Regions from separate parts of the Cellulomonas sp. KU4C genome, predicted to be linked through region 1. Evidence: riboswitches for the same ligand, from Rfam matches in the RefSeq annotation. Region 1 holds a riboswitch; each other region holds the start of a gene.
The links. A riboswitch is a leader RNA that binds a small molecule or an ion and turns the genes downstream of it on or off. The one in region 1 is predicted to bind S-adenosylmethionine.
Positions count from the first base shown of each region.

Region 2: another riboswitch for S-adenosylmethionine. It lies ahead of AC1VL8_RS02205 (DUF1737 domain-containing protein); the one in region 1 lies ahead of AC1VL8_RS13650 (NADPH-dependent FMN reductase).
Region 3: another riboswitch for S-adenosylmethionine. It lies ahead of AC1VL8_RS04700 (methylenetetrahydrofolate reductase); the one in region 1 lies ahead of AC1VL8_RS13650 (NADPH-dependent FMN reductase).

Region 1 covers NZ_CP200322.1:2,895,870-2,898,116, forward strand. The annotation lists gene AC1VL8_RS13645 (flavin reductase family protein) at 35-583, opposite strand; gene AC1VL8_RS13650 (NADPH-dependent FMN reductase) at 580-1,140, opposite strand; SAM riboswitch class IV at 1,202-1,298, opposite strand; SAM riboswitch class IV at 1,522-1,635, shown strand; gene AC1VL8_RS13655 (LLM class flavin-dependent oxidoreductase) at 1,977-2,247, shown strand, end outside.
Region 2 covers NZ_CP200322.1:468,953-471,199, forward strand. The annotation lists gene AC1VL8_RS02200 (aminotransferase class V-fold PLP-dependent enzyme) at 1-636, opposite strand, end outside; SAM riboswitch class IV at 685-800, opposite strand; SAM riboswitch class I at 899-1,009, shown strand; partial or broken gene AC1VL8_RS02205 (DUF1737 domain-containing protein) at 1,016-1,204, shown strand; gene AC1VL8_RS02210 (rhodanese-like domain-containing protein) at 1,216-1,668, shown strand; gene AC1VL8_RS02215 (O-succinylhomoserine sulfhydrylase) at 1,665-2,247, shown strand, end outside.
Region 3 covers NZ_CP200322.1:992,478-994,724, forward strand. The annotation lists gene sigJ (RNA polymerase sigma factor SigJ) at 1-241, opposite strand, end outside; gene AC1VL8_RS04695 (SDR family oxidoreductase) at 246-1,010, opposite strand; SAM riboswitch class I at 1,160-1,255, shown strand; gene AC1VL8_RS04700 (methylenetetrahydrofolate reductase) at 1,261-2,247, shown strand, end outside.

The DNA.
Region 1 (2,247 bases):
TCCGGAGGTCGGGTGGGACGGGCGGCGGTCGGCGTCAGAGGGCCGAGTGGCCGCCGATCCGGTGGTAGGTGCGGTCGTGGTAGACCAGCGGGGTCGCGGCCTCGGCGGTGCTCGCGGCGAGCGCGCGCAGGGAGACCAGGTAGCTGTCGCCGACGGGGGTGCGCTGCACGACCCGCGCGCGGACCCAGGACACGGCGCCGTCGATGACGGGCTCGCCGGTGGTGAGCGAGGTCCAGCCGCCGTCGGCGAACCGGTCGATCCCGCTGGTCGCGAACCGCGCGGACACGTCGTCCTGGTGGTCCGCCAGGAAGCTGACCGCGAGCGTCGGCGCGGCGGAGACGGCGGCCCAGGAGGACGAGGTCGACGCGAGCGAGAACGCCAGCAGCGGCGGCGCCGCGGACACGGAGATGACGGAGGTCGCGGTGAACCCGACCGGCCGGCCCTCGTGCCGCAGCGCCACGACCGCGACGCCCGCGGGGTGCCGGCGGAACACGGACTTGAACTGCTGGGCGTCGAGCTGCGGCTCGTCCTGCTCGGCCAGCAGCCGCTCGAACGCGGACAGGTCCGCGCGCTCGGCGGTCACCGGGCCACCGCCCCGGCGCCGACGGTGCCCCGGGCCGCACCGGCGCCGACCGCGCGCAGCAGCGCCGGCTCGGCCCGCAGCAGCCAGGCGTCCACGACGCCGTCCAGGTCGGCGAGCTGCGCCTCGGTGACGGTCAGCGACCGGGTGGGGACGACGGCGCCGAGCTCGACGAGGACGGGCCGCAGGTGCACCTCGCCGACGAGCGCGTGGGCGGGGTTCCCCGAGACGACCAGCGGCACGACGACGACGCCCGCGAGGCCGTCGGGCCCGTACAGGTCGAGGAACGCCTTGAGCAGCCCGGTGTAGGAGGCCTTGTAGACGGGGGTGGCGACCACCGCGACGTCCGCGACGGCCAGGCGGGCGAGCGCGGCGTCGGCGGCGGGGTGGACGGGGGCCAGCAGCTCTCCCGCGAGCTCCGCGAGGTCGATCGCGTCGAGCGCGTCGGCGCCGAGCAGCGCGGCCAGGCGGTCGGCGGCGGTGCGCGCGGCGAGCAGGGTGCGCGAGCCGGGGCGCGGGTTGCCGGAGACGGCGACGACGGCAGGGGGACGGGACGTCATGGAGTGCCTCGCAAGGGTGTCGATCACGGTTGCCGTGCGGCGGAGCGGGCACCACGTCGCGGGCGCCCGGCCGACGGCCAGGTCATCTCCCGGAGCACCCCGCCGTGACGTGGGGTTGCTGCCCAGCCAGCCGGGGCTTGGCGCTGGGACTCTCGACCTCGGCGGTGTTGTAGCAGGGCGCGGCGCCGGGACCGAGCACCGGACCCCGACTTCTCACGATCCGGGACCGTGCGTCCTGCCCGGGACCTTCGTCCCGTGACAACGCTCCGGAATGCGAGACGGACGGCCGGATCGTTGACGCGGTCGCCGGGGGTTCGTATGTTCCCCGGCACCGGATCACGTCGCCGCCACCACCCCGGTGGCCGGCTGCGGGGCCCGGCAGGTCATGAGTTCCGACGCGTAGCCCCGGCTGGTCGGACGGCAACCCCCCGCGCGGGTGGGTGCCCCGGGTGAGGACCAGGCCCGCTGCCGACCGGCAGCCGGCAACACGCGAGCCCGCCGCGGCGGGTGCACGAAGGAGACAGCATGAGCCGGAGCACGGTGGCGCAGACCACCTCCTCCCTGCGTGCCGCCGCGCAGCCCGGGCCCCACGCGGCCCGCTGTCGCTGTCGCTGACCTCCCTCCGCGAGCAGCGCCACCCGTCGGCGCCCGGTCGGCCGTGACCCGGCCCGGCCCCGACCGGTAGCCCTGACACCGCGAGCCCGCGCCACCGCGCGTCCGCCATCCCCGCCCTCGGGGACCTCACGCCCGCCCGCCGGGCGCACCCGCTCGTCCCACCGGTCCCGGTGCGCGTCGCCGCGCGCCGGCGACCCCGGACGCCCTCGAACGGAGCCGTCATGCCCAGCCCCACCGCGCGACCCGCCGGTCGCGACCACCGCGACCCGCCCGGCAGCGAGCGCCGGACCGCCCTGCTCGGCCTCGACCTGACCGCCGTCGGCGCCCGCCCCGGCGGCCACGGGCCGCAGGGTGCGGTCGCGGCCCGCCCGTTCGACGGCGAGCGGCTGGCCCGCCTGGTGCACCGCGCCGACCGCGGGCTGGTGGACCTCGTCGTGCTCGGCGACGCCCTGCTGCTGCACCCGGGCCGCCGTCAGGTCCCGGGCCGCCTGG
Region 2 (2,247 bases), 2.4 Mb from region 1:
CGCGCCGTCGACGGCCACGCGCGCCCCCGCCTCCTGCGCGAGCGCCACGACCGACGTCAGCGGCAGCGCCTCCCCGGTCACGTTGGACGCGCCCGTGAGCGTGACCAGGGCGTACGGACGGCGCGCAAGCTCGTCACGCAGCGCGACCAGCGTCGCGGCCACGGTCGGCGCCGCGGGCAGGATGGTCGCCGTGCGACCCGTGTCCCGGAACGCGCTGACCCAGGGCAGCAGGTTCGCGTGGTGCTCGACGTCCAGCACCAGCACCCGGCCGCCGTCCGGCACGCAGCCGGCCAGCAGGTTCAGCGCGTCGGTGGTGTTGCGGGTGATGACGGCGACGTCGTCGGGGCGCGCGCCGACGAACCGGGCGACGGTCGCCCGGGACGACTCGTACAGCGCCGTGGACACCTGCGACAGGTACCCGGCGCCGCGGTGCACCGACGCGTACAGCGGCAGCACCTCGACGACCCGCGCCGCGACGGCCTCGAGCGCCGGCGCGGACGCCGCGTAGTCGAGGTTCGCGTACGTGACGGACCGGCCGTCGACGAGCGGCACGCGGGTGTCGGCGCCGACGACGGGCAGCAGGGCGCGGTCGGGCGCCTCGGTCGTGGCACAGGTGGCGGTGGTGGCGACGGACATGGGACTACCCCCGAGAGGAATCGGTGGGGGCCCGGGTACGGCCGGGTCACCCCGCGCTTGCCGGCCACCGAACGGTGGACGGCCAGGTCGTCACCCGGGGCACCCCGCCGCGGAGGGAGGGTTGCCGGCCAGCAAGCCGGGGCTCAGTGCTGGCACTCATGACCTGCCCCGAGGATAGGGAGCGCCCGCCCGGACGTGTCAACACCTGTCCACCCTGCGACCCGGGTGAAGCACCCCCGCGGCGGCATGGCGTAGCATCGCCGCACCATCCAGAGCGGCCGAGAGATCTGGCTCGTCGACGCCGCAGCAACCCGCGGTCCTGTGCCCCGTGCACGGGGCCGGCCGAGGGTGCTTCCGCCAGGTCCGATGGAGGAGACGCATGACCGACACCGACGACCGCCTGCGCTACCGGCTGCTGACGGGACCCGACGACCGCTCGTTCTGCGAGCGGGTGAGCGCGGCCCTCGCCGAGGGCTACGAGCTGCACGGCGGCCCCGCCGCGACCCACGACGGCGAGCGCGTCATCGTCGCGCAGGCCGTGGTGCTGCCCGCCGCCGCGACGCCCGCGGTGCGCCCGCTGTGAGCGCGCAGCACGGACACGGGGACGGGCCCGGCTACGCCGGCGACCTCACCCCGCAGGAGGCCTGGGACCTGCTCGCGTCCGACGAGCGCGCCGTCCTGGTCGACGTCCGCACCGAGGGCGAGTGGCAGGGCATCGGCGTCCCGGACACCGCGGACCTCGACGCGCAGGACCGGACCGCGTTCGTCCAGTGGACCGACGCGTTCGGCCGCCCCAACCCGACGTTCCTCGACGAGCTCGCCGCCGCCGGGATCACCGCCGACGAGCCGCGCCCGGTCGTGTTCCTGTGCCGGTCCGGCGTGCGGTCCGTCGCCGCCGCGACCACCGCCACCGCGGCGGGCCTGGGTCCGGCGTACAACGTGCTCAGCGGGTTCGAGGGCGACGTCGGCCCCGACGGGCAGCGGGGCCACTGGGGCTGGCGCGCCGCCGGCCTGCCGTGGCGGTCCGCGTGACCGCGCCCACCCCCGCTCCCTCTCCCGCGCCCGGCCCCGGCGACTGGCAGGACCCGCGGTTCCCCCGCGACACCCTGCGCCCCGACACGCTCGCCGTGCGCGGCGGCCAGGTCCGCACGGCGTTCCAGGAGACCTCCGAGGCGCTCTTCCTCACCCAGGGCTACGTCTACGACCGCGCCGCCGACGCCGAGGCCGCGTTCGCCGGCGAGGCCGACCGGTTCCTCTACTCCCGGTACGGCAACCCGACGGTGTCGACGTTCGAGGAGCGGCTGCGGCTGCTCGAGGGAGCCGAGGCCTGCTACGCGACCGCGTCCGGCATGTCGGCGGTGTTCACGGCGCTGGCCGCGCTCGTCCGGTCCGGGTCGCGCGTCGTCGCGGCGCGCGCCCTGTTCGGGTCGTCGGTCGTCATCTTCGACGAGATCCTCGCGGGCTGGGGCGTGCGCACCGACTACGTCGACGGCCACGTCCCGGAGCAGTGGGAGGCGGCGCTGTCGACGCCCGCGGACGTCGTGTTCTTCGAGACCCCGTCGAACCCGATGCAGGACCTCGTCGACATCGCCACGGTCAGCCGGCTCGCGC
Region 3 (2,247 bases), 1.9 Mb from region 1:
CGCGGCGTGCCCGGGCCGAGCCGAGGACGTCCAGGCACACCCGCCCGGCCACGCGGGTCAGCCAGGCGCGCGGGGACACCACGGCCTCGCGGTCGCGCGGGTCCATGCGGTACCAGCGGACGTAGGTCTCCTGGACCGCCTCCTCGGCGTCCGCGAGCGTGCCGAGCATCCGGTAGGCCAGGGCCAGCAGGTGCCGCCGCTCGCCCTCGACCGCGGCCACGAGGGCGTCGTCGTCGGTCACCGGCTCAGCGTGCCCGAGCGGCGAGCCAGGTGGCCAGGGTCGTGGTGGCGGTCCGGACCGCCACCCCGGCGTCGGGCGCGTCGGACGGCACCAGCGCACCGGGCGTGCCCCCGGTGCCGAACGGGTCCGCCGCGGGGTCGACCTGCACCTCGCGGGGGTCGCCGGCGGCGGTGAGCACCCGGCGGACCCAGACGTCGGTGGGCATCCGCTCCGGCCCCGCGACGTCCACCCGACCCGCCTGTCCGCCCGTGCCCGTCGCCAGGTCCGCGAGCACGTCGACCACGTCGTCCACCGCCACGGGCCGCACCACGTCGGCCCCGACCCGGACCCGTCCGTCGACGGTGCCCTGGTCCGCCACCGCGTCGGCGAACTCGAAGAACTGCGTCGCCCGCAGCACCGTCGTCGGGACGTCCCCGGCCACCGCCGCCCGCTCCTGGGCGACCTTCGCCGCGAAGTACGGGTTGCCCGGCACCCGGTCGACCCCCACGACCGACAGCAGCACCGACCGCCGCACCCCGGCGCCGGCCGCGGCGTCCGCGATGTGGACCGCCGACGCCGGGAAGAACTCGCCCGCCCGGGTGAAGTCGGGGGTGTTCGTCGCGTCCACGACGACCTCCGCCCCGGCCACCGCCGCGGCGAGCCCGGCACCCGTCCACGTGTCCACTCCGGTGCGGCGCGACGCGGCCACGGCGTCGTGCCCCCGCCCGCGCAGCACGGTCACCAGCCGCGCCCCGACCAGTCCTGCTCCCCCGACCACCACGATCCGCATGTCCGGTCCCTCCGTCGTGCGGGCCCGGCGGGCCCGCTCACCCCCTGGACGACGCAGCGGCCCACGATGTGAGCGGGTGTGACGCGCGCCACCACTACGTGACGCGTCAGGGGCACTGGACGCCCCGCCGGAGCCGCCCTACTGTGGCCGCACCATCCAGAGCGACCGAGAGACCTGGCTCGACGACGTCGCAGCAACCCCCCTCCCCGTGAGGGTGTGGGTGCTTCCGCCAGGTCCGATGGAGCTGACGATGAGCAGTCACGACGTACCCGTGCACCCGCACGACCTCGACCACCCGCGCGCCGCCGTGGTCGACGGCCTCGGCGCCGTCGACCGGCCGACCGTGTCCTTCGAGCTGTTCCCGCCCCGGAACCCCGACGCCGCGCCGCGGCTGTGGTCGACCGTGCAGCAGCTCGCCGCCGTCCGGCCCGACTTCGTCTCGGTCACCTACGGCGCGTCCGGCAGCACGCGGGACACCACCCGCGCCCTCGTCCGCCGCCTGCTGCGGGAGACCTCGCTGAACCCGATCGCCCACCTCACGTGCGTCGCCGCGTCGCGGGAGGACCTGGCCGCGACCGTCGAGGAGTTCCTGGACGAGGGCGTGCGGTCGTTCCTGGCGCTGCGCGGCGACCCGCCCGCCGACGGCTCCTGGGCCCCGCACCCCGACGGCCTGCCCACCGCGGCCGCCCTGGTCCGCCTGCTCCGCGAGGTCGAGGCCCGTCGCTGCGCGAGCAGCCCCGCGCAGGCGGTCCGCGCCGCGACCCGGCACCTGTCCGTCGCCGTCGCGGCGTTCCCCCGGGGCAACCCCGGAGCCGGCAGCACGCGGGAGCAGGACGTCGCGGCGCTGCTGGCCAAGCAGGAGGCCGGCGCGGACTTCGCGATCACCCAGGTGTTCTACGACGCCGCGTCCTACCGCGAGCTGCTGGAGCTCGCCCGCGACGCGGGCGTCACGATCCCGGTGATCCCGGGGATCATCCCGATGACCGACCCCGCCCGGCTGCGCCGCGTGGCCCAGCTGACCGGGGTGCCCGTCCCCGCGGACGTCCTGGACCGGCTCGACGCGTTCGACGGCGACGACCCCGCGGACGTCGCGCGGCGGCACCGCGTGGGCACCCGGCTCGGCGTCGACCTCGCGCACGCCGTGCTCGACGGCGGCGCGCCGGGGATCCACCTCTACACGTTCAACACCCACGGCCCCGCGCTCGACCTCCTCGAGGGCGCCGGCCTGGGTGGCGAC